3 regions of the Alishewanella sp. SMS8 genome follow, and region 2 is predicted to be linked to each of the others. Evidence: predicted binding sites of a transcription regulator. Region 2 holds the regulator's gene; each other region holds the start of a gene.

Region 1 (10,409 bases), on a different contig from region 2:
CTTCAATTTCCCGCTCTGGATTAATATAAACATGATAATTGTTACCGGTAAAACGCCGATTTATCAGCTCAACACAGCCAATTTCGATAATACGATGGCCATCTTTTGGGTTAATGCCGGTGGTTTCGGTATCTAAGATAATTTGACGTTTTAACATTGCTGCTTTCGCTGTTGCCTACTATTAGGGTAGATTATACGCCGTTTTGCTTTGAGGAAAGACTTTATGCAGAAAACTGTTACGATCTATACCGATGGATCTTGCTTGGGTAACCCTGGTCCTGGCGGCTATGGCAGTGTCTTGCTTTACAAGCAACATCGTAAGGAATTGAGTGGCGGCTTTCGGTTAACCACCAATAATCGAATGGAATTGCTCGCGGCTATTGTCAGTTTAGAATCACTAACCAGCCCCTGCCTGGTTGATTTGACCACCGACAGCCAATACGTGCGCTTGGGGATCATGCAGTGGTTAGCAGGCTGGAAACGCAATAACTGGAAAACCAGTCAAAAACAGCCGGTTAAAAATCAGGATTTATGGCAACGTTTAGATGCCGCTTGCAGCAAACATCAAATTGCTTGGCATTGGGTAAAAGGCCACAGCGGTCACCCTGAAAATGAACGCTGTGATGAGCTAGCAAGAACGGCAGCCACCGACAATGCCACCGCGATAGATAGCGCTTTTGAGCAAAGTCAGTGATTATTTTGCCGCTAGCAGTTTTTCAAGCTCAGCAATAAACTTTGGGTCATCAGGACTGGTTCGGCTACCAAAATGCACTACTTGTTGCTCGTCTTTACTGACAATATATTTATTGAAATTCCAAGACGGGCTTTCACCGGTTTTTGCAATTAACGCTTTAAATACCGGGTTAGCGTTATCCCCGCGCACACTACTGGTTGAAAACATTGGAAACTCAACACCGTAAGTTAAATAACACACCTCAGCTGTTTTTTCTTCATCGCTGTGTTCTTGCCGAAAATCATTTGATGGGAAACCTAATACCACTAAACCTTGATCTTTGTAGTTTTGGTACAATGTTTCTAAGGCTTCAAATTGCGGAGTAAAGCCACACTTACTGGCAGTATTCACCACAATTAATGTTTTACCCTTGAATTCATCACATAAATCGACACTTTCACGGGTTTTGAGTTGCTGCACTGAATGGCCGAGAATATTACCGCACTGTGCGGCTAAGCTCTGTACCGAAAAGGTCAGTGCTAGCACGGCCGCGAGGTTAAGTGTTTTTTTCATTTCGCTTTCTCCAAGTATTTACATCTAAGAACGATCTTAGGTAGTGACTATACGCCACCAGACGAAAGACAGTTTATTTTGTTGAACGCTAGTTTCACAGGCAGCGAGTTATGGTTATATTCATTCATACTACAAATTAAACACACTAACGTTGTGTGCTCATAAAAAATATCAACCTTAACAGCACTACAACTTATTGCTCTAATTAAGATTTTTTCTTTGAAGCTACGGTGAGCCTTACACGTTGCTATGCAGGGTTAACAACAGTATTGCTCGCGCTCAAAAGGGCACGATAGATGATCTATGGGTTAAAGCCTTACATCCACATGATATGGCCTGTGTTACGGACTATTTCGACGATTACATTAATAAAACAGACAATAAACTATACAAAAATCAATTTAGGATGCGCCATAAAGATGGTCATTGGGTATGGATCCTTGCGCGTGGCCGAACCATTGTCAGCTCAGAACATAAACTCACTGTTGGTATTCATTTAGATATTACCCAACGCAAAAAATCATTGTCTTTGATGCAATACTTCGCTGGTATAACAGTGAGCTAGGTTTCGTGTCTTCCGCCGAGCTTATTCCGCTAGCGGAGCGCTCTGGCATTATCGCACCGATAAGTACCTGGGTATTATCCGAGGCCTTTAGGTAATTTGCGGTGTGGCAAAGTAACGGCTATCAGGGTTTCACTTTGGCCATCAACTTATCACCGATTCAATTTCAGCAACCCAATTTACTAATCTTAATCAAGCAGTTACTTAAGCAGCATAATATTTCAGCCAATAGGCTTTAGCTAGAAATAACCGAAAGTGCCATGATGGATAACCCAGAGCAAAACGCTATTTTAATTAAACAGTTTAATGAGCTCGGTTTTAAAATTGCAGTCGATGATTTTGGTACGGGTTATTCATCTTTGCGTTATTTGCAGCGATTCGCCCTAACAAAATTAAAAATAAACCAATATTTTATTCAAGATATTCAAAATGATAAAAACGATAAAGCGATTGAGAGTGCAATCATTAAAATCGCTAAAAGCATGGATTTAATTACTATTGCTGAGGGCGTTGAAACGTTAGAGCAACTTAAGATTCTAGAAACAATGCATTGCTATGAGATACAAGGCTATTACTATAGCAAGCCTCTGAGTGCTGAAGATGCAACGGCCTTTTTGAAATTACATGGGACACACTGTTTAATTGATAAGCAATGAGTCCCCTACACCGGCGACAACTGCGGTTAGCGCGCTAGAAACTCCGCACGAGTGCGAGCGTCATCTTTGAAAATACCGCCCAGTGCTGTAGTTTGCGTTTTGGAGTTAACATCCATTACACCACGCGATTTCACGCAGTAATGTACCGCATCCATGGTCACTGCAACGTTGTCTGTTTCAAGTAAGGCTTGTAACGCCACTAAGATTTGCTGGGTTAAGCGTTCTTGCACCTGAGGACGTTGTGCAAAGAAACGCACTATGCGATTAATCTTAGATAAGCCAATGATATTATCTTTAGGAATGTAAGCCACCGTAGCGCTGCCATCGATGGTGACGAAGTGATGCTCGCAAGTACTGGTAAAGCTGATGTCTTTCACTTTGACCATCTCGTTTACTTGCATTTTGTTTTCTATCAGCGCCATCTTCGGAAAGTTTTGATAATCCAAACCACCAAAAACCTCATCAACATACATTTTAGCAATGCGATGTGGCGTTTCTCTTAAACTGTCATCGGTGAGATCAAGCCCCAAGGTGCTGACAACCTCAGTGAGTAACTGATTAATCTTTTCGTATTTTTCATCGCGGGACAAGCCGTTATCACGCATAGGAGTCTCAAGACCACGCGTCTCAAGTGCACTACGGACTAACATTGCTGCTTCTGATAACATAGTTTTTCCAAATACTGATTTGCAATATCTGTTATACGCACTGCAAAGAAAAGCAGTTTAGCGACCAGATCATAATATTATTATTTTACACCCTTAAACGACGAAAGCCCAGCAAAGGCTGGGCTTAGGGTGTGGCACAGTGTTTAATTACTGTACAAGCGCCAGTGCTTCTAGCAGTTCACGCGGCTCTACTTCAGGGCCATTGAGTGATTCATCCCAATTAGTGCCGATTAAGACGCCGTCATCGTACATCTCTTTTAACCAGCCATCACAAAACACATCGAGTGGGATTGGCTCAGGTTTATAGCTTGACCATTCTTCTGAGCAGTGCGCTTGGGCATCCGCTTTGCTTGACCAAAAGGGCATTACATCTGTTTCTTCAAATTCTACCGATTCAACTACTAATAAGTCTTCACCATCAGCGAGAGTCCAGACTACGCCATGGGTTTTAGCTTCTTCGATAAAACGTTGGAAGCTTGGATCGTGTGCAAATTCAGACATAATTAACCTACTAATAATTCTCTAATGATGCATATTAAAACAGAGATCTGCATGCAAAAGCCAACATTATTCTAAAGCATCGCCATTCACTTTCCACCACTGGTGAAAATAACGTACAATTTGCTTCACTGTGACAGCCCTTAACGGACGGAAACTTAGTAATGGCACAATTTATCTATTCAATGTATCGGGTTTCGAAAGTGGTTCCCCCGAAACGCACCATCTTAAAAGACATCTCTTTATCTTTTTTCCCCGGCGCCAAGATTGGGGTACTTGGCTTAAACGGCTCGGGTAAATCGACGTTATTACGCATTATGGCCGGTATCGACAAAGAGTTTGAAGGCGAAGCTCGAGCATTAACTGGCACAAAAATCGGTTACTTACCGCAAGAGCCGGTATTAGATAACAACAAAACAGTACGGCAGATTGTTGAAGAAGCCGTTAGTGATGTAAAAGAAGCGTTTACCCGGCTAGATGAAGTGTATGCCGCTTATGCCGATGAAAACGCCGATTTTGATGCCTTAGCGCGCGAACAAGGCGAGTTAGAAGCATTAATACAAGCAAAAGATGGTCATAACTTAGATAACACGCTAGAGCGTGCGGCAGATTCATTACGCTTACCACCTTGGGATGCCAAAATTGAACATCTGTCGGGCGGGGAGCGTCGCCGGGTGGCGATTTGCCGCTTGGTATTAGAACGCCCCGATATGCTGTTATTAGATGAACCCACTAACCACTTGGATGCTGAATCGGTGGCTTGGTTAGAACGCTTTTTACACGATTATCCTGGTACTGTGGTCGCCATTACCCACGACCGTTATTTCCTAGACAATGTAGCCGGTTGGATCTTAGAGCTAGACCGGGGTGAAGGTATTCCGTGGCAAGGTAATTACTCTAGCTGGCTAGAACAAAAAGAAGCCCGACTAGCACAAGAAGATAAAACAGAAAGTGCCCGCCAGCGCTCAATTAAACAAGAATTAGAATGGGTTCGTACTAACCCGAAAGGCCGCCATGCAAAAAGTAAAGCGCGGATGGCACGTTTTGAAGAATTGCAAAGCCAAGATTTTCAAAAGCGTAATGAAACTAATGAGCTGTTTATTCCACCTGGGCCACGTTTAGGCGATAAGGTACTAGAAGTGGGACACCTGCGCAAAACCTTTGGCGATCGTGTGTTAATCGATGATCTGAGCTTTAGCATTCCTAAAGGTGCGATTGTCGGTATTATCGGCCCGAATGGTGCAGGTAAATCAACACTGTTTAAGATGATCACCGGCGCGGAGAAAGCCGATAACGGCAGCATTGAACTTGGTGAAACGGTGCAAGTAGCAAGTGTTGATCAGTTCCGCGATAGCATGAACCCAAAAAACACGGTGTGGCAGGAAATCTCAAACGGCCAAGATATGCTGCAAATTGGCAATTTCCAGATCCCAAGCCGCGCTTATGTTGGCCGTTTTAACTTTAAAGGTAACGACCAGCAGAAGTTTATTGGCGAGTTATCAGGGGGTGAGCGTAACCGCGTGCATCTGGCGGCGCTATTAAAAGCCGGCGGCAATATGTTGTTACTCGATGAACCCACCAACGACTTAGATGTTGAAACACTACGCGCACTCGAGAACGCCATTTTAGATTTCCCTGGTTGTGCCATGGTGATCTCGCACGACCGCTGGTTCCTCGACCGTATTGCCACGCATATCCTCGATTATCGTGATGAAGGTAAAGTGAATTTCTTTGAAGGTAACTACTCTGATTACGAAGCCTGGTTAAAACAAACTTATGGCGCGGCAGCACTGGAGCCACATCGGATTAAATACAAGCGGATCTAACCGCTGTTAAAGGTTAATCTCATTAAAACGCCTGCCTTGTGCAGGCGTTTTTGTTGATACGTTTTAACCAGAGCAACGTATAAGAAAACGTTTTATGTTATCAGCAAAAGTGACTTGCTTTGTTGCATTGATCTGATAACTTAATGAGAATCATTATTAACTAAGGCTTTATTATGAAAATCCTCGTTATTTCTAGCTTCATTGCATTGTGCTACTTCCCCGCAACACTCGTGCAAGCCTCAGATCGCCCTGCTCATTTCAGCGGTAAAGCGGTCAGTGATGTGCAGCAAGCTAGCAAGGTGTTCTTAGAGAAAAATACCGAGTTGGCTAACTTGTTAGCCGGTGAGTTAAATCCAACCAGCGTTACGGCGATCCACCAATTAACCTACACTTTGGAAAATGCACTAGCCCTAATACCCAACACTAATGATCAAATTAAAGCAGCATTAGAAGAAGTGCATTTAGGCTCTGAATATATGGATTATGAGCGTGTTAAACGCAACGGCGCTACTTACCTGCAACTAGCAAAATCGCTGACAGAATAAAAACGCCAGGACAATACACCGCAGTTTAACAATGTAGCCAAACCCATTAATTAATAGGCGATTGAAAAACAGCTAAGGCTTTACTTAAGCCCTAATTAAGGCTCTTAGCCGCTTACACATGCACCTTGTTACTAACGCGAAGCTTTTTATGCTGTGCTAGAACACAGTATAATTAGCCGCATCCACAGCTTTGGGTCTATGATCATGATCATAAATTATTGGCAAATAAGTGCCTGGTGTTTGGCTATACTTTGCATCGCACTAAGTTATCCAAAAGAGTTGTGGCCACGCTTATTACAATTACCGGGTTATCAGCATTTTGTATTTGCCTCAGCAGTAGCCTTAACCCTACTCTGGTCTGTAAAAGCCGGCATAGTACCGGGCTTAGAGTTGTTTTTTCTGGGTATTACCACACTGGTATTGTGTCATGGCTGGCGTATCGCCATTTGGATCAGTTGCCTGCCCTTAGCTTTATTAATGCTATTTAACAGTGTCAGCTTGGCTGAGGGTGGCGCCTTTGCATTAACTACCTTTATTTTACCTGCATTATTTAGTTATGCGGTATTTAGCTGGTCATATCATTATCTGACTCGCCATTTATTTGTATATATCTTTATTGCGGGTTTTTTAAATGCCGCCCTGAGCATAGTGCTAAAAATTGTACTCACCTCTGGCTGGCTGTATCTGCAGCAACAACATGACTGGCATACGATTTATCACAACTATACGCAATTAGCCTTGCTCATTTGGTTTGGCGAAGCATTACTCAATGGCATGGCCATTACGCTAATGGCAGTGTATCGGCCAGAATGGCTCAGAACCTTTTATGATAATGAATACTTATCGCCTGATCGCTGAGTGTGTGATAACTAAAGGCAAGGTTAAGGAAAGAGAAAGAGAAAAGTAGCGCACAGCGCAGCATAAAAAGGTATCCAGACTCGATGCCTGGATACCTTATTGGCGTATTTAGCCTTTTAATACCGTTGCGACGGCTTTGGCGAAATAGTCGATATTGGCATGATTCAAACCCGAAATACTGACGCGGCTAGAACCGACCATATAGATACTGAACTCGCTGCGTAGCCGTTCAATTTGCGCTTTGTTAATGCCTAAAAAGCTGAACATACCATGCTGACGAGCAATAAAGCTGAAATCTTGGGTAATGCCTTCAGCAGTAAACTTGTCGATGATCAGCTGGCGATAGCTATTAATGCGATTACGCATTTCTGCTAATTCGTCGTGCCACAGTGCCGTTAACTCGGCGCTATCTAAAATATGGCTAACAATAATGGCACCGTGCGTAGGTGGCATTGAGTAAATACCGCGCACGACGCTGAGTAAGTTTGCGCGGACAGCGTCGGTTTCTTTGCTGTTACTAGCAACAACACTAACAGCACCAATTCGCTCGCGATATAAACCAAAGTTTTTCGAGCAAGAGCTACACAAGATCATTTCTGGCACTTGCTCAGCTAAATAGCGCAAACCTGCGGCATCTTCATCTAAACCGGCGCCAAAACCTTGGTAAGCCATATCAACCAAAGGAGTGAAACCTCGCTCTTTCGCGATCGCGGTAAAGCGTTGCCATTGTTCGAAGTTCAGATCCATACCACTGGGGTTATGACAACAGGCATGCACTAAAACAACGTCACCCGCAGGAATTTGCTCTAAATCAGCAAACATCTGCTCTACCTGCAAACCTTTGGTGTCGTAATCGTAATAAGCGTATTCTTTGACTTTTAAACCCGCAGCTTGGAATAACGAGATATGGTTTGCCCACGTCGGGGTGGTCACCCAAATCGTCGCATCCGGATTCGCTCTCTTGATAAACTCCGCCGCCACACGCAGTGCCCCTGTGCCGCCAGGTGTATGCGCCGTAACAACGCGATTTGCTAGCAATACTGTATGAGTCGCACCAAAGGCTAACTTTTCAATGTGCGTATTAAAAGACGGATCACCGGCCATACCCACATAGGTTTTGCTGTCTTCATGCTTTAAACGTAGCGCTTCGGCTTCTTTTACGCATTTTAAAACCGCGGTGTGGCCTTGTTCATCTTTATAAACACCTACGCCAAGGTCAACTTTAAGAGGGTTAGGATCTTCACGATAAGCCGCCATTAGCCCTAATATGGGGTCGATAGCGACAGGCTTTAACTGAGAAAACATATTGTTCTACCTGGTTTATGATTATAAGGAGGCAACACTAAGCGATTGCCGGTAAACACTCGGGGATGCTCAGACACACAGCCACTAACAGGGCCAATGCCTCTGCGGTAAACACCTGCTGCTTCAAATCTTCAGCGTCAATAATGCCAACTATTTTGCCCGATTGTGCAAACAGTGGCAAACAGGCCTCGGCTTTAACTTTCGGATCGCAGGTGTAATATTCACCGCCTTGTTGCAAATAGGCCGCGACATCGTTAATCACACGGGCTTGGCCAGTTAAACCCACCGTACTGTTATTACTGATCTTGGCAAACTCAGTATTTAACGGAAACTCTGCCCGAGAGGCGGCGCCAAAATAGCTTAATTTAACCAGCACCATCTCTTGCTCCAGATTAGCACGCGCTTGATAAATACCAAACCATGCTAAACCCGACTGCTGTTGATAAAATTCAGTTATTTTCGTTAAACGTGCTAAGGCTTGGTGATTAGCGCTGGTTTGACCGCCCAAAATCGCGGTTAAATCATATGGCTCACTGTCCAGCACACCAAATAATGAACACGCCCCTCCCTCGCCTAACTCAGGTACTTGGTATTGCCATTGCACTTTGGCATTGTGACTATCGGCAATATGTTGCTGTAACGCTTGATAATAGGCGGTGGTTTTTTCAGTAAAGGCTTGATCAAAAAAAGAAAATTGCTCTTTAAGGCCACTAAGCTGTAAATAGTGGTTAATTTGGGTTGGAATACTCAATTTTTAGCCGTCCAGATTTCTAAAATCAAGGCGATATTCTACCAGATAACATTAAAAAACCAAGCGAGACACAGAAAAACTTGCGAGCAACGCTTGTGCTGAGTAAGCTACGGCCAACTTTTCAGGACATTTTATGATGAGCAAAAAAATTTCCTTAGCCGATTGGCAACAACAACTGACTGGCGCTACTCCAGAGAGCACGAATCCGGCGAATCAGGCTGGTTTGGTCTATTCCACGGCGACAGGCCGAATTGACGCGAGCAGCCCTGCTGTCTCGACGGCTGAAGGATTTGCTGATGGTGCCTTACGCATCCGTCGGGAAACGAAAGGTCGGGGCGGTAAGACGGTATTAACCATTTTAGGCTTAACCGGTAGCCCCAGTGAATTAAGCCAACTATGTACAGAATTAAAAAAGAAATGTGCTTGTGGTGGTTCGGCCAAAGACGGCATTATTGAGATACAAGGTGATAAACGCGAATTAGTCACTACCTTATTACAACAAAAAGGGTTTAAAGTGAAACAAGCCGGCGGATAGGCCGGCTTGTTTATCTCAAGCGATATTAACAACTCGGTATCGAACGATTACGGCGTATTGGGTTCAGAGTTCTCTATACGGCCAAATACCTTTCTGAAAAAACTGTCTTTGCGCCACAATGGCCGCGTTTTAGCATTCGCTACATCCAGCGCAATATTAAAATTAATATCGGCAAATACGGCGCCAGCATCATAACGAATAGCCCCATACTCTTTGGTTAAGCTGGCAATATCATCCGAAGGGCGATGATAATGCTTGGCAAAGAAACTGGCCCACACTTTGCCTCCCGATACCTTTGGATCGGTTGAAGTAAAACCGGTCATTAAAAACACCGCAGGCACACCTTGTTGCACTAAGCGATAATGATCTGAGCGCGTGAAGATAGCTTGCTCGGGCATCGGATCTTCACTTAAGGTTCTGCCCTCTTTTGCCGCAGCACGGGCAACCACATCACCTAGGGTCGAGTGATTTGCACCAAAAGCAATTAAATCGGCAAAAGAATACAGTAATACCGGCATATCTAAATTAACGTTAGCCACCATCTGCGAAATAGTCATTGGCGGTTGTTTCGCTAGATAATCTGCCCCTAATAAGCCTTTTTCTTCACCGGTAACCGCAGCAAACAAAATAGAGCGCTTTGGCGATGTCGGCAGTTGCGCAAATAAACGTGCGGTTTCAAGTAAGATCGCGATACCTGCAGCGTTATCCATTGCCCCGTTATTAATTTTATCTTCGCTGCGTAAATCGTTAGAAAAACCGATATGATCAGAATGTGCAGTTAATACTACATATTCCTCTTTTAACAGCGGATCGGAACCGGGTAAGGTCGCTAACACATTCGGGCTTGTCACTTGCTGGTGAGTACTTTGGCTGCTTAAGTTAACTTCGCCTTTTAACGCAAAACCTTTGGGGACCTCATCTTTTTCTAATAAAGCAAAAATATCACTCAGGTTATAACC
Region 2 (10,409 bases):
TTGATAACCAAGTATCGGTATAGATCGCATCAGCACCGGCCGCAGAAGATACATGCTGGCTCAATGTTAACTTGGCGCCACTGCGCTGCGCGATTTCTTGCGCTTTTAATAATACATGCGCATCAGGGCCAAAACCTTGTGGTGTGACCACCGTTAAGTCCATCCCCATGATCGCAGCACCTAACATTAAAGATTGGCAAACATTATTACCATCGCCCACATAGGCTAAGTGTACTTGAGATAAATCGCCGTATTGCTCTTTTAATGTCAATAAATCGGCTAAGGCTTGGCAAGGGTGATAAATATCACTTAGAGCATTGATAACCGGTTTTTTACTGCTTAAGGCTAAACGCACTAAGGTTTTCTGTGAGTAAACACGCGCCACAATAGCATCGGTCCAGCATGCTAAGTTACTACCGAAGTCTTCAACCGATTCACGCTCACCCATAGCGCCATTTTGCAAATCAAGATAGACACTATGGCCACCTAATTTGTGAATACCCACATCAAAGCTTACGCGGGTGCGTAACGAGGGCTTTTCAAACAGCAAAGCAATACTGCGCCCCTGCAAAGCATGTCGGTAATTGTTAGGTGATTGTTTGATATCTAAGGCGAGATCAAGCAGAGCAGACAATTGTTGTTGATCCAGTTCAGCTAAACATAGCAGCTGGGTTAATTTACTCATAGCACACGCGTTATCCGCTAAGCGGTATCCTTACTCAATGGCGCCAAGCAATGGCGCCGCTAATTAATACAAAATACAGGTGCCGACAGGCTTATCCTGCATCAAATTCATCAAATCGGCTGGATTTTGCCAGCCCGCGACCACAATATTGCTTTGCAACGCAGCCGCTGTTTCTAAAGCAGCATCTAGCTTCACTTTCATGCCGCCTTTAATCACACCCTCAAGCACTAAGTTACTGGCTTGTTCGGCAGAAAGTTCGTTAATTAACTGCATATTGGCATCGAGAATTCCCGGAACGTCAGTCAATAACACCAATTGGCCTTTCACTAGCTGGCAAATCGCCGCTGCGGCTAAATCGGCATTCACATTTAACAACTGACCATCGGCGGCAATGCCAATCGAGCTAAATACGGGGGTATAGCCTTGGGTTAATAACAACTCAATTAAAGTCGCATCAGCGGGTTTAACAATACCTACCGCACCAAGGCGCGTATTCACGGTGAATTGACAGGCATTACCCGCGGATAAATTTAAGCCAACAGGCAACAAACCTTGCAACATGGCACGGCTGACCATTTCAGCATTTACCGCGCCATCTAAAGCACCAGTTATCACAGGCATTTGTTCTGCTGGTGATACCCGTTGCCCATCAATTTTTTCTGTGACAAAACCAAACTTGCTCAGCCATTGATCAACCTGATCGCCACCACCGTGTACTAAAATGACCGGCCGTTGCTGCTTAATGTTGGCACATACCGCTAATAAGGCATCTAACGCTTGCCTGTCTTGCAGTAAGCGGCCACCCATTTTTAATACTAGCGGTTTCATAGGCTGGCTCCTGCTAATAAACCCGCTGTCTCAGGTTTACCAAAACGAACATTCGCCGCCTGCATCGCTTGCGCGGCAGCGCCTTTTAATAAGTTATCAATGGCTGACATAATGACTAATTGCTCGCCATCTTGCTGCCAATACAAATCACAAAACGGTGTACCCGCCACATCGGCAACATTAGGAGAGTTCTTAGTAAAACGGATTAACGGCTTACTGGCATAAGCATGCTGAAAAGCTGCCGCAACTTGCTCAGCGCTCACGCCGGCTTTTAACGTGACAACGCAGGTTGCTAAAATGCCGCGCTTAAAATTACCCAGATGAGGGGTAAACACCACTTTGCGCCCCAGATTTTGTTCAATCTCTGGGCGATGCCGGTGTTTAAAGAAACCATAAGCATTTAAACCGACTTCACAAAATGAAGTACTTAAGCTGGCTTTGCGGCCAGCACCCGAGACACCACTTGTGGCACTGATCACCGGAATGCAGTCTTTAGTTACTAAATCCGCTTTTAGCAGCGGTAATAACGCCAACGTACAAGCGGTAGGATAACAGCCAGGAACAGAGACTAGATCACCCAATGGAGTCGTTTGCCATTCCATTAATGAATACACCGCTTGGGCCAATAACTCAGGATGTTGATGAGCGTAACCATAGTATTTCGGGTATAAGTCAGCTTGCTTTAAACGAAAGGCACCCGATAAATCGACTACCGCAATGCCTTTTGCTAACAACAGCGGGGCAATAGCTTCACTGGCTTCATGTGGCAACGCCAAAAACGCTACCTGCACATCTAACGCCTCTACGCGCTCATCGGTCCAAGGCTCAACCAAAATATCGACTTGTTGCTGAAAACGAGGATATAACTGGGCGAAAGGTTCACTACTGCGACCGGCCGATGCAAAAGCATAGCTCAGTTCAAAATAGGGGTTAGCGCATAGCAAAGCACATAGCTCAGCACCACTGTATCCCGCCGCACCGAGTACGGCACTGCGAATTTTAATGTTTTGTTGTTCAACGGACATGGAAAACTCTTAAAAAGAAAAACTAGGCTACAAGTTATAGCACAATATGGCGCCTAGTGTAGAACGAAGGATATGCACAATCAAGAATTATTATGCTGTTTTTTTGAATTAATACCCAATATTTAACGCGTATTGTCCGCTAAGGCTAAGCGATTACGCCCTAATTTTTTCGCGTTATACAAGGCTTTATCGGCACTGACTAATAGCTGGGGTAATTCCAACTTATTATTCGTGGTTAAACCAATACTTATTGTGATATGCAAATCAGCAGCTAGATCAGTGAAGTTAAGTTTTTCTACTTTATGACGAAGGCGTTCACACACCTCTGAAGCATCCTGTAATGAGGTATCAGGTAACAACACCACAAACTCCTCGCCGCCCCAACGTGCAAGCAGATCAACCGTCCGGCATTGCTGTTTTAACACTTCAGCCAAACGTTTCAGTACTTCATCACCTACCGCATGCGACAGTTGATCATTAACCCGCTTAAAATGATCAACATCTATTAATGCCAGACATAAAGTGGTGTTATTCCGCTGCGCGCGTTGATACTCATGCTGCAATTCTTCATCAAAAGCTCGGCGATTAGCCAAACCGGTTAAGGCATCTTGTCTTGCGAGCAATTGCAATTCGGTTGTTTGCTCTGCGACTAATTTACGCAAACGTTGCTCAGTGTGTCTTAAACTCGACATACGCCAACGCACCGCAATAATACTGAGTGTGGTGAGTAACAAGATAATGGCGAATTTAAACCACCAACGCTGCCAGAGATGAGGTAGTAGCGTAAAGGTATAGACAGCTTCTTGCTTGCTCCACTCACCGTCGGGATAACTAGCACTCACTAAAAAGCGATATTCGCCTGGTGGTAAGTTAGTGTACTCGGCAGTATTGGCAGTGCCACGCGTCACCCAATCACGATCAAAACCTTCTAATTTAGTACGATACTGAATTCGCCCTGACATCACAAAACCCAAGCCTGCGTAACTAATTTCCAATCGATTGCTGCCTGCTACAAGATTAACTGGAGAACCTAAGGGTAAAGCTTGGCCATCAACATGTACTTTTTCAATAACTACTGGCGGAGCAATTTCAGCAAATTGCTGTAAACGCTCAGGCTGAACCCGGGTGACTCCCATCGATGTGGCAAACCACACCGAGCCATCATGGTGAAGTGCACCCGCTTTAGCCGAGCCGCCATTGGCTTGCGAACTGATCATGCCATCGCTTTCGCCATAAAGTTCGACACTTAATGAACTACGCTTACCGGCTAAAAGCGCCAGGGCATGGCTGCGATTTAACCTTAAAATGCCCCTATTACTGCTGATCCAAAAAGAACCTTGCTGGTCTTGAACTAACTCAAATATTTTATCAAACGGCATGCCTTGCGCTCGGCCAATAATCTGTATGTCATTGCTGGCTAGATGATAGGCCATCAGGCCTCGATCCGTGGTTATCCATAAAATGTTTACCGGGGCATCATAGGTCATTCCAAAGGCATAGTGTGCATCATCGTATGCCGCTATATTTAGTGTTCTCAGTTGCTCGTTTTCATAAACGGCCACACCATTGCCAGTGCCAATAAAAATTCGCTGATCGGGTGTTTGAAACAGCGAGACAACAAAAGAACTGGGTAAACCATCCGCAACGCCTAAACTTAAAATACCATCATCCTTTATAAGACTAACACCATTAGACGTGCCTACCCACATTTGACCGTTGCCCAGAGGCAGGATGGCGCGAACTTCATTGGCTGGTAAACCGTTCCCGGTATCATAATGACGTCGGATCTGATCATGTTGCAGTTCAATTAAACCATCGGCATAGGTGCCCACTAACACCGTTTGATCGGGTCCTTCCGCTAGACTTAACACCGACTGCCCGACACTGACTGCCGTTAAATCAATAATACTGAACGCACCATTACAAATACGAGTTAAACCGCGGCTGCTACCAACATACATACAGCCATTAGAATGCGATAACAGAGCACGGGTATAATTTCCGGCTAATCCGACTTCGGTAGTCATGGTATTAAAAGGTGCATCTCTTAAACGAAAAATGCCGCCATTTGTTCCAACCCACAAATTACCTTCTTTGTCTTTTAACAAAGCTAAAATACGATTATTGGGTAAGCCCTGCCGCATATCTAAAGATTCAGTAATACCGTTATGTAAGCGTAATAAGCCTCTATCTATAGTGCCAATCCATAAAATGTCTGAGTTCTCCTGCAATATGGCCGACACCGGAACATTATCTAATAAAGTTAATGGCTTAGATTGACTTGGCTGTGCCAGATAAAGGCCACGTTCTGTGCCCACTAGTAACGCTGCTTGATGATTTAATTCCAAAGCAAATATCGGTACGCCATTAAATTCGTCTGCAGCAACCGGTTGAATTTGCAATTGTGCATCTAAGTAAACCAATCCATTCGCGGTGCCAACCCACAGTAAGCCGTTGGCATCTTGTTGCAAGCTGTGAATTTGGAGAGAGGGTAATCCATCGTCAAGCGTAAAATGTGTGCGTTTACCGGTGGCATCTTGCATGTAAAGCCCCTGCCCCTCGGTAGCAACCCATAATCGATCTTGATTATCCATAAACAAACGATTAATCAATTCACCAAAAGGGGGAAAAGCTTGCCATTGCCCATCTTGTACTTTAACCAAGCCGCCCCGTGCACCACCTATCCACAAAACATTATGTTTATCCAAATGAAAAGTACGCACGCCGACATCTGGCAAACCGGTTTGGGGGTTACGATCAAAAATGCGAAATTCGCGACCGTTATACCGTGCAACGCCTTCCCAAGTGCCAAACCACATATAGCCATCCGGCGTTTGAGTAATAGCATTAATAGTGTTGTGCGGTAAGCCGGATCGAGTGTTGAGCGTTTCTTTAAAATAATTATCTAAGCTAGGAATATGCTTTGCAGCAGAAGCCGCTGCCGTATTAAAAAATACAGTACACAACAAAAAGCAGAAAAAATGATAAACATGTCGCCGATGCCGACACAGGCCCGATAAAAGCATGCAGAAATCCAATTCCTTGGCTGTAGCGTTAGCGCTTAGCTACTAATGTACTTTAGATTAACCGAATTTAATTAACAATGCCAAGCGTGTTACCTGCTTACGGAACTTGATTTTACGGTATAAAGAAACCAACAAACACGAACTAAAATAAAGAAATCATTAAGTTAATGAATTTCAGATATTAGCGAGAGCTCACATAATATTAAAAAAAATAGGCAACAGGCATTAAATCATCTGTTGCCTAAGCTAGAGGAGTTGTTTTAGTCAGCTAAACGCTGAGCTACCACGTTTAGCGCTTGTTGCAAATCAGCACGTAAATCTGCCACATTTTCAATGCCTATTGATAAACGCACTAAGGTGGCAGCAATACCCGCTCGTTGCTGCGCCGCCGCATCCATCGAAGCATGCGTCATTGAAGCAGGATGACAGATTAAACTTTCAGTGCCTCCCAGTGACTGTGCCAAAGTAAAATACTCTAGAGCATTGAAAAAATCTTTTAACAATGCCGCAGGAGCGTTCAACTCAAAACTACACATCGCCCCAAAACCCAATTGCTGTTCTTTAGCAATCTGATGCCCAGGATGACTTGTCAGCCCGGGATAATACACTTTAGCAACTAAAGGATGCGCCGCTAAAAAATCGACCACTGCAGCCGTATTTTCTTGTTGCAGCTTTAAGCGCAAGTTTAACGTTCTTAAGCCTCGCAAGGTAAGATAGGCATCAAATGCTCCACCGGTTAAGCCTAAACAGTTTCCCCACCATTTTAATTCTTCGCCAACCGCCAGATCCTTAGCAATCACGGCACCGCCGATAATGTCAGAGTGGCCATTAATAAATTTCGTCGTCGAGTGTATGACTAAATCTGCACCTAAGGAGAGGGGCTGCTGTAATACTGGCGATAAAAAGGTGTTATCCACCACCACTTTGGCTTTGAGGCTGGCCGCTAACTGACAAACCGCTCGCACATCAGTAATTTGCAGTAATGGGTTACTCGGTGTTTCTAACCAAATCATGCTGGCTTGGCTTAACCGTAATTGCTCGGCCCAATCGGCATCTTGAAAATTGATAATGTGTAATTTAAAAGCCTGCTTCTTTTGCGCCAAATTGGTAAATAATCGATAACTACCACCATAACAATCATGCGGGATCACTAAGGTGTCAGAGGGTGTCAGTAATTGCAGTGCTAACAAACAAGCTGACATACCAGTATTGGTGATAATCGCTTTAGCACCGCCTTCGAGTTCGGCTAACGCCTCCCCTAATACATCGCGGGTAGGGTTATTTGAACGTGAATAATCATAAGGACCTGGCTGCCCTAATGCCGGAAGTTGATAAGTTGAAGTGAGGTAAATCGGTGGTGTCACTGCACCAAAGGCGGTATCTTCCGCAATACCCGCTCGAGCAACGATAGTCGCTGGATGACGCTTGGTCATAATACGCCCTTTTGGATGTTTAGATGTCTAAAAAGTATAATGCGTTAACACTGGAAGTCAAACCATTTAGCCGTCTATAATGTTTATTTGTTGCACAGTGTTTGACTGTAACAGAGAAAACAGTAGAATTTCGCACTTGCGCGAGCAATTTCTCTCGACCAATAACAAGGGACCCTTATGGCTAAGTGGAATGGTGAGTATGCTCACCCTTACGCGGAACACGGTAAAAAATCAGAACAAGTTAAAAAGATTACCGTATCGATCCCGCTGAATGTTTTAAAAGTGCTAACTGACGAACGCACTCGCCGCCAAGTGAACAACTTACGGCATGCGACAAATAGTGAGTTATTGTGCGAAGCCTTTTTGCACGCCTTTACTGGCCAGCCATTACCGGCTGATGACGATCTACGTAAAGATAATCCGCATCAAATTCCTGCTGAAGTTCGGCAGATTTTGACCAGCATGGGTAAACCCATCCCAGTCATCATTGAAGCAGAAAACGACGAAGAATAAAAAAACCGCCAATAGGCGGTTTTTTTATAAGCGGCTCAGCTTACTTATAGTAATTATCAGGCAGTGGTAAACGAGCAACGCCAGAGTTTACCGCGGCTTCCGCCACAGCACGTGCCACTCGAGGTAACAATCTCGGATCCATCGGTTTTGGAATAATGTAAGATTTACCAAACTCTAAAGCTGATACATCAGCCGCCGCCAAAACTTCGGCTGGCACCGGCTCTTTAGCAATTGAGCGGATCGCTTCTACTGCTGCAAGTTTCATTGCGTCATTGATTTCACTGGCACGTACATCTAAAGCACCACGGAAAATAAACGGGAAGCACAAAACATTATTCACTTGATTAGGGTAATCAGAGCGACCTGTTGCCATGATCAGATCTTTTCGAGCCGCGTGCGCGAGCTCAGGCTTAATTTCCGGATCAGGGTTTGAACAAGCAAAAATAACAGGCTTATCTGCCATTAACATTAAAGCTTCTGCTGGCAACACATCGGGGCCCGATACACCAACAAAAACATCCGCCCCTTGTAAAGCATCTTCTAAAGTCCGTTTATCTGTATTATTGGCAAATAACGATTTATATTGGTTTAAATCTTCGCGCCGAGCATGGATCACCCCTTTGGTATCCAACATATAGATATGCTCACGCATGGCACCGCATTTAATTAATAACTCCATGCAAGCAATAGCCGCAGCACCCGCACCCATACAAACGATAATGGCGTGTTTAATATCCTTACCTTGGATTTCTAACGCATTAAGCATACCGGCAGCAGTGACTATTGCAGTACCATGCTGATCATCATGAAACACCGGGATGTTGCAGCGTTTGATTAACTCTTTCTCTATTTCAAAACATTCTGGCGCTTTAATATCTTCTAAATTAATACCACCAAAGGTATCGGCAATATTGGCAACCGTCGTTATAAACTCTTCCGTCGTGCGATGTGACACTTCAATGTCAATCGAATCTAAGTTGGCAAAGCGTTTAAACAACAAGGCTTTACCTTCCATCACCGGTTTTGATGCTAAATGCCCGAGATTGCCCAAACCTAAAATCGCAGTACCGTTAGAAATCACAGCGACTAAGTTACCTTTAGCGGTATATTTATACACATTGTCTGGATCAGCAGCAATTTCACGAACGGGCTCCGCCACACCTGGGCTGTAAGCTAGCGCAAGATCGCGGACGGTTTCAGCCGGTTTGCTAATTTCAATACTAATTTTTCCTGGGCGGGGTTCGGCATGGTAGCGAAGTGCCTGTTCTCTGAAATCTGTCATTCTAATTGTCCTGGAGTAAGGTAAGCGGCGACAGGCTGCAATTATGCTTATTATTGTTTTACAGCAAGCCAGATGAAGGCTCATTTTAATGAGCTCTTTAATAGAAAAACACCAATTTGTTGCTGGACCTACCAGCCTAAGCAAGTATGACCACCTTCTTGTTGATATTTTCTTCTCTTCTTATAGCAAGAAATGCGCTAGCCATAAAGAAGCCTATACACTTAAAACCCAATCTCTTGCTGAGTATTTATATGTTGAACTAGTCACCACCAAAATTTAACATAAATAAAACAAATCACTATTAATTTTAGCGACATCCCTTGACCGTCATTAAAATATCACTACAATATCTGGTAAATATTTAGTTAATGAGGTTATGCCATGCGCCTTTTATCGATCTCTGCACTTATTCTCGTAAGTAGCATCAGTATTAGCCTGCCCGCCACTGCACAAAATGCCGGAAACAATGAGCAAATATGCACTGAAACTGACTGCACAAAAGAGCTGCGTAAATTGATGCGACTGGCTCGAGCAGGTAGCGGCGATGCCGCGGCGATCGTTGCCATGTCTTATGCGACAGGCGATGGTTTAGAACAGAATACCAGTCAAGCATTACGCTATCTTCGCCAAGGTGTACGCCAGCGCAACCCCATGTCAGTTTACTTGATGTCAGATTGGTTACGAAATGGCTTTGTTATTGAGCAAGATATCGCAGAAGCAGACCGGTTATTAGAACAAGCCATCTCTTTAAATTATGCTCCAGCCCAATATGCAAAAGCAGTAACATTGTTGCAAACTGAAGATCCAACGCAAATCGAGCAAGCTGTGGTATTACTCGAGCAAGCGTCAGAACAAAAGTTAGCAACGTCAATGCTGTTACTGGGCCAACTTAAACAACATGGTGTTGGCACTGAAAAAGATCTTGTTGCTGCGGCGGAGTTGTTTAAACGCTTAGTGTTAACTGGGCAAACCCAAGCCAAACCTTATTTAGCGGAAGTCAGCGCTGAACTAGCAGCAAGCAATGAACATGCAGAATTAGTAAAAGATTTACAGCAAGTTGAAAACATTGAGGTCATCCGCGTGACGGGGCAGCAAATTCAAATGAACAACATGCTTGCCGGTTTAGTCAAACGGTTAAATTCTTCAGGGCTTTATGATAGCCGCTCTGTCGGTAGTCGTATTCGCGGAGTCAGTTGTGAGCAAAGCGGCAGCAATTGCGCCAGTATTAAACCAGACAGCTCTTCCTCTTCAATCAACCAAGTGCTATCAGGTGGTCAATAACCGGTTGTTTGAATTTGCTGTACCATCGCTTTAGCCATAGGTTGTACTCACTTAACGCTATGCCTTAGCTAGCATGCTGAGCATGGCGTTGTTTTATTGTGCTACAACCATCGCCATGAAAACCCTACCGCTATGCGCAGAACAGATTAATGCTAATGTGCACATGCAGGGTATTTTGAAGCAAAAAAAACCGGAGCCTAAGCTCCGGTTTTTTTTCGTTCGGTAATCGATTAACGATTGCCCAAAACAGAGAAACGTTTTTTGAAGCGATCTACACGACCACCTACGTCTAACACTTTTTGCTTACCAGTATAAAACGGGTGACATGCTGAACAT
Region 3 (10,409 bases), on a different contig from region 2:
TCCAGGTACAGCTAGAGAGTGAATCGTTGCAGTCAATACCGATTAATGCTTCGCCACCTTTTTCAACAACATGCCATTGCTGATTACCAATAGACCACCAATCTTGTACCGAGAAGTTAGTGGCGTAATAGCCTAGCGTAAAAACTGCATTGTCAGTGGTCTTGCTAAAAGCAATATCGTTAGTAAAAGCTTCAATATCTTTTAACACGACCCAGCGGCCAATTTGTTGTACTTGAGTATCATTATTGTAAGTATTGCCACTGACAGCACCGGTGACTGGGCCATTAATACCAGCAACATTCCCCAATGTTGTGGCACCTCCTTCGGGCACCAAGCCAAAGGTGTTTGCTTCGCCTGCAATATGGCTAAAACGGTACATTAAACGCCAGCTATCAGTTAAATCTAAATCAACTGTACCGCCCGTGATACCGCCTTTCCAGCCTCGGCCATCACCAAAGTCATAACTTTGTTTGTCGTTGTCAGGGCCATAGGCAATGCTTCCTAAGCGATTGTTCGGTCCAATTTGACTGTAACTGTTATCAACACCCGCAACATTGATAGGAACCGGTAAATGCCAAACACCGCTGTCATCGGTTTGACGTGTATAAAAATTAATTTTGCCGTTATCTAATAACTTAGTGACATTAACAGTGAATTGATGGCCTTCTTCTGCATTAAAGCCGACTTCACGAGGGCCTTCTGAACTACTTATATAACCTCCTGCCATAACAAATAAGTCATTGGCAATTTCACCGCTGATCACGCCATCAACCCGTCGTAAACCATAGCTTGATGTCGAAAACTTAACGAGTCCTTCTGTAACATCCCCCCCTTCTTTGAGTAAGAAGTTTGTTGTTAAGCCGGGTTGTCCATTTGACAGTACAGGAGTTGAACCGCCGCGAAGCGCTTCCATAAAATGAATAGTTTCATCAAGACGAAAAATTGACGAGTTTTCTAGAAACGATAAAGTTGGTGGTGGGAAAATAGGCGCTCCATTTAGCTGAATAGTCAGAAATGGTGCATCACCTGTACTAGGGAAACCACGAACAAATACATTTGCACCTGCCACGCCACCTGAGCTTTCAGCCCAAACACCAGGAACAACAGTAAATAATTCGGCAGTGCTTTTTGGCGCTAACCGGGTAATATTTTCTGCTGAAACATTGGTTACAGCATAGCTAGTATCAACTTTTAAACCACTCATACCGCTGGCTTTACCAGTGACGATGATCGTTTCAATCTGGTTGTTCTGTGTATTTTGTTCAGCTGGTGCGATCTCGCTGCTTTGTTGAGCAACGGCCGGTAAACTAAACAGCAATACCATGGCAGCGGTAATTTTATTGAGCTGTAACGCCATTATGAATCTCCTGTCCTGTTGTTAGAAACGCGGGCTATATTTTTAATGTGTTGCCTCGCAGAACTTACCTTAAGATAGTTTGCAATCGATTGCAATACGCTGTTAGTTGATTTTGCAGTCGATTGCATAGATTTATTTGGTATAAATAAAGGTTTAGATATAGCAGACCTTAGACTGCCGTTGCTCCTCATGAGGGTATAAGGCATTATGCTCACTGAAACAGTAACAATGAATACCCGATAAAAGAACGGATAGAAGTGATGAAAAAAGCGGTAAAAGTGATGACCTTGGCTGATATTGCTAAGTTGGCAGGGGTGTCTGAATCCACCGCCTCTAGAGCTTTGCGCGACAACCCGGTGATAAACGCTAAAACGCGTGAAAAAGTTCAGTTAATTGCGGCTTCACACCAGTTCAAGGTGAATGCCACAGCGCGCAGTTTACGTACTCAAAAAAGCAATACGATCGCAGTCATAATTTTATTTGACTCAAAAACTCAACAAGCAATTAGCGATCCATTTTTACTTGATTTATTGGGTGTTATAGCCGATGAATTAACAGCTAAAGGTTACGATATGCTGTTAAGCACCAGTAAAACCACTGATAAAGATTGGCGTAATTATTACTATGACTCAAAACGAGCCGATGGATTAATTGTGATTGGCCAAGGCGAGCATGACGATCGGGTTGAGCAATTAGCATCCGCAGGTGTCCCTTTCGTAGTATGGGGGGCTGCAACGGGTGCAGAAACATTTCCTGTCATTGGAAGTGACAACCGTCAAGGCGCGCATTTGGCCGTTGCTCACTTAATAGAGCAGGGATGTAAGCGGATCGCGTTTTTAGGCGATATTCGCCACACAGAAATAGAAATGCGATACCTCGGTTACAAAGACGCTTTACAGGCCGCAAGCATTGAAATAGAGGAAGGTTTACAATTCAATACAGACTTTACGGCGCAAGCAGGTTACCTGCAAACTCAGCAAGCTTTATTTCAGCAGATTAATAAATTAGAGGGTATTTTTGCTGCCAGTGACGCAATTGCCATGGGGGCAATGAAGGCATTGTTAGAGCATGGTATAAATGTACCTCAACAGGTTGCTATTGTGGGTTTTGATGACATCGCCATGTCTGCTTATGGCACCCCTTCATTGACTACGGTGAAACAGAATACCTATGCAGGTGGCCAGTTATTGGTAGATAAGTTATTAAAACAAATGGAAGGTTTTAAAGTTACATCGCAATTGCTACCCGTTAAGCTGATTAAACGTCAGTCAACTCAGCGTCTCCAAAAACAAACCTTATAATATTGCTGCTCTTTTTAACCACGTTAAGCCTGTTTTTCTTCATCTTTGTATAAAGTTGAATGCTCACAGGCTAAACGTGTCGTTTAGTTTGTTTATAGTGCTTGTAAATCAGCTAGGTTCAGCGCGTCGATGCTTGGGTAGACGATTAAGGCATCACTCAGAAGCTCTTTATCACCAATTCCGATCGCAAGCATACCGGCACGGTTAATTGCCTCGATACCAGCTACCGCATCCTCTACACCTATACAATATTCAGGTGTAACACCTAACCCTTTAGCGGCTAGCAGAAATACCTCAGGATCAGGTTTACTATTTTTCACGTAATTAGCATCGGCGATAAAATCGAACTGCGCTGCAATGCCCAAACGTTCTACAACCATTCCCGCATTTTTACTGGCTGACGCAAGGCCAATTTTAATATTCAGTTGCTTTAATTCCGTAAAGAGACTTTGCACGCCTGGGAATAAATCTTTTGTGCCCATATGTTCAATAAGTTTTAAGTAGTGTTCATTTTTTTGTTGCATCAATCGAGTTTCTTCTGCTTCGCTAAGTGTTCTACCCACCTTTTGCAATATCCAGCGGAGTGAGCCAAGTCGATCAACTCCTTTTAATTGTTCATTATCTTGCTCGGTAAAGGGAATGCTTAAGTCATGCGCTAAAGCTTGCCAAGCTTGAAAATGATAATGTGCGGTGTCTGTTAGAACCCCATCTAAGTCAAAAATAATTGCTCGGATCTGCATATTAACCTCCTATAGCAAATTGCACTGTTGCCGTTGCGCTGAGTTGAAAAGCTTGATCAACATGATGAAGAGTTAAAGGCTCACCCGAGATTAACTGATAAGAGGCTTGCGAAGCAGTGAGACTAACTTTAATAATACGGCCTACATAGCAAAGTCGGAACTCCAATGCTGGAAGGTCCTTGGGTAATTGTGGAGAAAAATACAAGCCTGTAGTGCGAACTCTTAAGCCAGCAAATCCCATAACCAAAGATAACCAACTACCGGCCATACACGCGATATGAACACCAACTTCGGTATTGCCATGATGGTTATCGAGGTCCATTCTGGCAGAATCACCAAAAAATGCATGAGCGCGCTCGATGTTACCCGTTTCAGCAAAAGCGATGCTATGAATGCAGCTGGAGAGACTGGAGTCATGAGTGGTCAAAGGTTCATAATAAGCTAGATCACGAGCCTTTTGCTTTGCATTAACACGATTATCTAGTAATACATTTGCTAACACGGTATCAGCTTGTTTTAGAACCTGATGGCGATAGATAACTAAAGGATGAAAGTTTAACAACAATGGGTATTTATCTTTTGGTGTGTTTGAAAAATCCCATGGCTTTTTAGTTAAAAAACTATCGTCCTGTGCTTGAATGGCTAATTCGTTGTCGTAAGGTAAGTACATATTTTTTGCAGCGCGTTGCCATGTGTGGAGTTCTGCTTCGGTGAGACCAAATTTCTTAGCCAACTCCGGATATTCGGCAAAAATCTGCAAACTGAATTCTAATTGCAATTGCACCATGGCGTTAGTGTAGAAATTATTATTAACAATCGCAGTATATTCATCTGGACCGGTAACTTGATGAATTTCAAACCTGTCGTTCTGGCGTGGATTGAAAAAGCCAAGCTCTAACCATAACCGGTTAGTTTCTAAAAGCATTTCAGCACCCATATCACGTATAAATTGGCTGTCTGCGGTGGCCAAGTAATAGCTTCGAATCGCATAAGCGATAGCAGCATTAATATGATATTGGGCAGTCCCTGCGGGGAAATATGCAGAGCATTCTTCGCCACCAATGGTACGCCATGGATATAATGCGCCCTGTTTATGCGACATTTGTTGAGCTCGCTCGCGAGCAAAATCAAGTTGGCTGTAACGATGACAGAGTAGTTGACGAGCTGTTTCGGGTTGAGTCAGGCTTAATACGGGCACGACATATATTTCGGTGTCCCAAAAATAGTGGCCATCATAACCAGGGCCGCTTAAACCCTTAGCTCCAATATTGCTCTTGCCATTGCGACCGGCTGATTGCGCTAAGCTAAATAAGTTAAAGCGTATCCCTTGTTGCAGGGCGTCATCACCGGCAATTTTGACGTCAGCTTGTTGCCAGAAATTAGACCAATAATCCTGATGCTCCGACAACAAGCTGGCAAAACTTTTTGAACAAGCTTCTTTTAGGATCTTACCTATTTTTTCATAAAGCTTGCTGTTACTCACTTGATCGTTGTTATCGCAATACACTACAAACTTATGTAATGTTAAAGTCTCATTTTGCTTAAGGCTTAACATAAATTGCTGCTTGATGCATTGCTCGGTTGTTTCGTTAGCTAACCACTTGGCGTTATCTGGTAGCTGATGGTTCATCGCAGCTGCAACTTTACAGGTGCTACCATGTGCTTGGTGTAACATTACTGCTTGCTCTGAATCACTTTGTTGTTCTAATAAGCTGAGACTATCCGCTATCGACATTACTCCGACACGAGGATCGTCTTTCTTTTGAAAACCAGGGTAACCGGCATCTAGCAGACTTGCCAATTGAATATCACCATCAAAATTGAGTGCAGTGACACTGAACTCAATGGCTATTAAGTGTGGGTTTGCTTGAGAGACAAAGCGACGGCTTTGTAATTGTAATTTTTTACCTGTTTGGCTTTGCCACTGCCATTTTCGATGAAGCACACCTGTTTGCAAATCTAGTTGTCTTTGATGCTCGGTAGCACCAATAATGGTGACTTTTTCATCATCTACAGTGAGTTGTAATATTTTACCATTAGCTACCTGCAACATTTTATGGTTATTACGAGCAAAGCCAAAGGCGCTCTCCCCATAATTGATGGGTTCACTGCTGTACGCACCATTTAAATAGGTTCCTTCACAATTATTAACGCCATTTGGTAAAGTTTCATCAAAACTCCCCCGGCTACCAATATAACCATTACCCAAACTTAACAGCGTTTCTTTTAACATATGCAGCTCAGGGTTATAGCTAAGATCGGGTAATTGCCATTCAGCAACGCCAAGAGCATTTATTAAATCATTACGAAGTGTCATCAGTGTTCCTTGTTACAACGAGCGAGAATGGCACTATACACCCATTTAATTTGCTTTTGCAATCGATTGCAATTTGTAATTGAAACATTGTATAGTCACGAAGAACAAGGTAAAAACCTACTGCTGCCGACAGGCATAGCCTAATAAAGAGCATAAAAATATGGCAACCTTAAGAATTAAATTGGCACTACTACTAACCTATTTTGTTTTTGCAATTTTGCTAAACAGCGTAGGCACCGTCATTTTGCAGGTGATCCACACATATCAAATTAGTAAAGAAGCCGCTAGCGCGCTAGAAGGATTCAAAGATATCCCAATAGCCATTGTGTCCTTTTTAATTGCAGCTTGGTTACCTCGGCTTGGATACAAAAACGCAATGCTTATTGGTGTTAGCTTGGTTACACTTGCTTGTTTAGCTATGCCATTGTTGCCGGCATTTTTAACGACAAAATTATTGTTTTTAACAGTTGGTGCTAGTTTTGCGTTAGTTAAAGTATCGGTATATGCCAGTATTGGTGTGGTAACGCGAACGAATGCTGAGCATGCTTCGCTACTCAATTTCATTGAAGGTTTTTTTATGGTAGGCGTGCTAAGTGGTTATTGGGTCTTTGCCGCTTTTATGGATCCAGCCGCACCGCAGTCAGCTGATTGGTTGCAAGTTTATTGGTGGCTGGCAGGTTTATCTGCGTTAAACCTCATTTTACTTCTTAGCACTCGCTTTCCTGAGTTAGATTTGCCTAAGGTTAGTCATGCAGTCCAAGATTTTGTGTCTATGATTAAATTAGTTTACCGCCCCTTAGTTTTCGTCTTTATTTTATCAGCGTTTTTGTACGTGCTTATCGAGCAAGGTATTGGTAGCTGGTTACCGACGTTTAATAATGAAGTGTTAAGCTTACCTAACCAATTAAGTGTTCAGTTAACCAGTATTTTTGCTGCAAGTTTAGCAATAGGACGCTTAGCTGCCGGTGTAGTGTTAAAACATCTCAGCTGGTATTGGTTATTAAATATTTGTTTAGCCTGTATGGCCGCATTGATATTGTTAACCTTGCCGCTTACCAATAATGTTGAAGTCGCAGCTGACGTCAATTTATTTAATGCGCCTTTAGCGGCCTATTTGTTTCCTTTAATTGGTTTATTTATGGCACCCATTTACCCAGTAATTAACTCGGTCATTTTGAGTGCACTTCCAAAGGTACAGCATGCCCCGATGACAGGATTGATTGTTGTTTTTTCTGCATTGGGTGGTACTACAGGCTCTATTGTTACCGGGTTCACTTTCGCTAATTTTAATGGACAAACTGCCTTTTATTTATCACTGTTACCACTGAGTTTATTATTGGTATCCGTGGGCTTATTACGCCGACAGAGCAAGTTTAAGTCAGCATAATATGCTCGTCCTTCCTAGTAACGAAGGCGACATAATTAACTGATGTTCTTTAATTCAAAGTATTTTTCGCTAAGATGGCTAAAAGCACCATTCTTTCAAATCTTGTGCTTGATTAGTTCTTGGTTACATTACTTATATTGTTGAAAGTTTGCTGACTTGTTTGATAAAGATTGAAAACAATGGCCGCTTTGAAATACTAAGCAGTCATTCGGGTTTGCAATAGAAAAAGTCTGCAATTGGCACAAACAACCTATTCAGCTAAGCGAATACCGCTCTAGCTTTTTATTCCCCTTAGAGCGAGCCGACTGATCATCGTTGGCCAAGGTTTTAAGAAAACGGGTGTTTGAGTGCGGCGGCGGTAGCGCCGCGCGAGTTACGTTTTCGCCTTGGGCAACACATGAGCAGCCGGGCTTTCGAGCGGAAGTGGGGGCGCATTTTCTTTGGATACTTTCTTTTGGCGACGCAAAAGAAAGTATCTCGCCAAGGGCAAAAACGTTAAACGCTGCCTAAAGCTTCAGCTGGAGCTGGAGGATGCACAAAAATGGTATCGAATTTTCTTGGAGTAATTTTTTAACGATACAAAAGAAATTATCTCACCACAAGGTGACAGCTTGATTAGAGGGGCATACGGCCAATGCCGAAATAGACTAATAACCCAACCGCAGCACGCACAGCAAAGAATCGCCGCATATTTAGCCATCTAAACGTATAGAAGTTGACATTGTGGTGTTTTTTCAGCACAGTAAGCCATTAATCTGTGAGCGGAGTAGCTTATGCCAGTAAAAGTCATTGATCAGTTGCCAGCGGTAGAGGCTTTATCAGCAGAAAACGTCTTTGTGATGACAGAAAGCCGCGCTGCTTCGCAGGACATTCGGCCTTTACGCATCGCCATCCTGAATTTGATGCCGAATAAAATCGTTACCGAAATCCAATTATTGCGTTTATTGGCCAATAGCCCGCTACAATTAGATATCGAGTTATTGCGCATTGATGATCATGTGAGTAAACACACCTCGGAAAGCCATCTCAATTGTTTTTATCGTTATTTCTCTGATGTGCAAGATCAAAACTACGATGGTTTAATTATTACCGGGGCGCCTTTAGGCCTTGTTAACTATGAAGATGTTACCTATTGGCAGCAGTTTGGCGAGATTTTACGTTGGGCCGATACCCATGTGACCTCCACCTTATTTTTGTGTTGGGCAGCGCATGCGGCCTTGTATCATTATTATGGCTTACAACGTGAGATCCGCGGTGAGAAGTTATCAGGGGTGTATTGGCAAGACGTGAAGCAGCCTTTAAGCCCCTTAGTGCGTGGCTTTGACGATCAATTTTTAGTGCCGCATTCACGTTATGCGCAAGTGCCAATCCAAAAATATCAGCAGCATGCCGACTTACATATTTTGGCTGAAGCCGATGCCACAGGGGCTTACTTGCTACAGAACAGTCGGGGTAACCGGATCTTTGTTACTGGCCATCCAGAATATGATCTTACTACCCTCGATGAAGAGTATAAACGCGACCTAGCTGCGGGCATCAGTGCCTTGTTACCCGAAAACTACTATCGTAATAACGACCCGTTACAAGGGCCGCAGAAGCTATGGCAGGCGCATGCCTTTTTATTATTCAGTAACTGGTTAAACTACTATGTTTACCAAGCCACGCCTTTTGATATTAACCAAATTGGTCAGAACAGTTAAATGAATCGAAGCAAATTGACACCCGCTGCCCTACGAGCGCAGCTACAGCAACGCATTTTTATTCTGGATGGCGCCATGGGCACCATGATCCAGCAGCGCACTTTGGATGAAGCAGACTATCGTGGCAGCGAATTTGCTGATTGGGCCTCTGATTTAAAAGGCAACAATGATTTACTTGTGCTAACGCAACCGGCGTTGATTGCCGATATTCATCGGCAGTATTTGCAAGCGGGCGCTGACATTATTGAAACGAATACCTTTAATGCCACCACCATCGCCATGGCCGATTATCACATGTCGCACTTAGCCGCGCGGATTAATCGCGAAGCAGCAGCCTTAGCACGCCAAGTGTGTGACGAATTTTTAGCAACTGAACCGCATAAACCGCGTTATGTCGCTGGTGTGTTAGGGCCCACTAACCGTACCGCGTCAATTTCACCTGATGTCAATGATCCAGGCTATCGTAATGTTAGCTTTGATGAGTTGGTCACCGCCTATATGGAAGCCACGCTGGCATTGGTTGATGGCGGTGCTGATATCATTATGCTTGAAACCATTTTCGATACCTTAAATGCTAAAGCGGCGGCTTTTGCTGTATTACAGGTGTTTGACGAGCTCGGTTATAGTTTACCGGTGATGATCTCCGGTACCATTACTGACGCCTCTGGGCGCACTTTGTCAGGGCAAACTACCGAAGCGTTTTACCACTCGTTAGCCCATGTTGAGCCAGTGAGCTTTGGTTTAAACTGCGCCTTAGGCCCAGATTTATTGCGGCCCTATGTCGAAACCCTGTCTGGTATTTCCTCGGCTTTTGTCTCGGTACACCCGAATGCCGGTTTACCCAATGAATTTGGCGAATATGATTTAGGCGCAACCGAGATGGCGGCAGAAATTGCCGATTGGGCGCAGCAAGGTTTCTTAAATATTGTTGGCGGTTGCTGTGGCACCACGCCAGAACATATCGCTGCAATCAGCCAAGCGGTAAAGGGTTTGCCGGCCCGTCAACCTAAAACACCCGACCATAGTTTTCATTTGGCCGGGTTAGAAGCTTTTTCGGTGGAGTGGTAATGCGACAGCAAGCACGATTTATCAATATTGGTGAGCGCACCAACGTAACCGGTTCGGCACGCTTTAAAAAACTGATCTTAAAAGGCGATTACGAAGCCGCGCTCGATGTGGCACGGCAGCAAGTTGAAAATGGCGCGCAAATTATCGATATCAATATGGACGAGGCGATGCTCGACAGCAAAGCCGCCATGGTGCGTTATTTAACCTTGCTCGCTTCTGAACCCGATATTTCTCGGGTGCCGATCATGGTTGACTCGTCTAAATGGGAAGTGATCGAAGCGGCCTTAAAGTGCATTCAAGGCAAAGCCGTTGTTAATTCTATTTCATTAAAAGAAGGTGAACAGCCGTTCTTAAAGCAAGCACGCTTATTGCGACGTTATGGTGCGGCCGTAGTAGTGATGGCGTTTGATGAAAAAGGTCAAGCGGATACGCAGCAGCGCAAAGTTGAAATTTGCCAACGGGCTTATAACATTTTGACCGAGCAGGTTGGCTTCCCACCCGAAGACATTATTTTTGACCCGAATATTTTTGCGGTCGCC

What was found. The regulator MetJ, encoded in region 2, represses methionine synthesis genes. The targets are predictions, from matches to a motif close to TAGACGTCTAGACGTCTA.
Region 1: the regulator MetJ is predicted to act here: its motif matches at 8,920-8,937, upstream of ORJ01_RS15550 (translation initiation factor).
Region 3: the regulator MetJ is predicted to act here: its motif matches at 7,796-7,813, upstream of metA (homoserine O-succinyltransferase).

What each region holds. Positions count from the first base shown of each region.
Region 1 covers NZ_JAPJEA010000008.1:2,230-12,638, forward strand. Annotated here, with positions in the region: gene dnaQ (DNA polymerase III subunit epsilon) at 1-157, opposite strand, end outside; gene rnhA (ribonuclease HI) at 224-694, shown strand; gene ORJ01_RS15505 (glutathione peroxidase) at 695-1,246, opposite strand; gene ORJ01_RS16230 (PAS domain-containing protein) at 1,491-1,811, shown strand; gene ORJ01_RS15510 (EAL domain-containing protein) at 2,054-2,464, shown strand; gene folE (GTP cyclohydrolase I FolE) at 2,491-3,132, opposite strand; gene ORJ01_RS15520 (DUF2750 domain-containing protein) at 3,280-3,633, opposite strand; gene ettA (energy-dependent translational throttle protein EttA) at 3,795-5,456, shown strand; gene ORJ01_RS15530 (DUF6746 family protein) at 5,630-6,001, shown strand; gene ORJ01_RS15535 (energy-coupling factor ABC transporter permease) at 6,206-6,859, shown strand; gene ORJ01_RS15540 (amino acid aminotransferase) at 6,968-8,164, opposite strand; gene ORJ01_RS15545 (GAF domain-containing protein) at 8,202-8,915, opposite strand; gene ORJ01_RS15550 (translation initiation factor) at 9,052-9,450, shown strand; gene ORJ01_RS15555 (M28 family metallopeptidase) at 9,498-10,409, opposite strand, start outside.
Region 2 covers NZ_JAPJEA010000002.1:290,222-300,630, forward strand. Annotated here, with positions in the region: gene ORJ01_RS08895 (ornithine carbamoyltransferase) at 1-685, opposite strand, end outside; gene argB (acetylglutamate kinase) at 749-1,513, opposite strand; gene argC (N-acetyl-gamma-glutamyl-phosphate reductase) at 1,510-2,538, opposite strand; gene ORJ01_RS08910 (diguanylate cyclase) at 2,661-5,564, opposite strand; gene metB (cystathionine gamma-synthase) at 5,825-6,997, opposite strand; gene metJ (met regulon transcriptional regulator MetJ) at 7,175-7,510, shown strand; gene ORJ01_RS08925 (malic enzyme-like NAD(P)-binding protein) at 7,551-8,792, opposite strand; gene ORJ01_RS08930 (hypothetical protein) at 8,881-9,072, shown strand; gene ORJ01_RS08935 (tetratricopeptide repeat protein) at 9,174-10,073, shown strand; gene rpmE (50S ribosomal protein L31) at 10,304-10,409, opposite strand, start outside.
Region 3 covers NZ_JAPJEA010000001.1:849,601-860,009, reverse strand. Annotated here, with positions in the region: gene ORJ01_RS03895 (TonB-dependent receptor) at 1-1,357, opposite strand, end outside; gene ORJ01_RS03890 (LacI family DNA-binding transcriptional regulator) at 1,618-2,658, shown strand; gene pgmB (beta-phosphoglucomutase) at 2,751-3,398, opposite strand; gene ORJ01_RS03880 (glycoside hydrolase family 65 protein) at 3,400-5,715, opposite strand; gene ORJ01_RS03875 (sugar MFS transporter) at 5,876-7,102, shown strand; gene metA (homoserine O-succinyltransferase) at 7,876-8,802, shown strand; gene ORJ01_RS03865 (homocysteine S-methyltransferase family protein) at 8,803-9,870, shown strand; gene metH (methionine synthase) at 9,870-10,409, shown strand, end outside.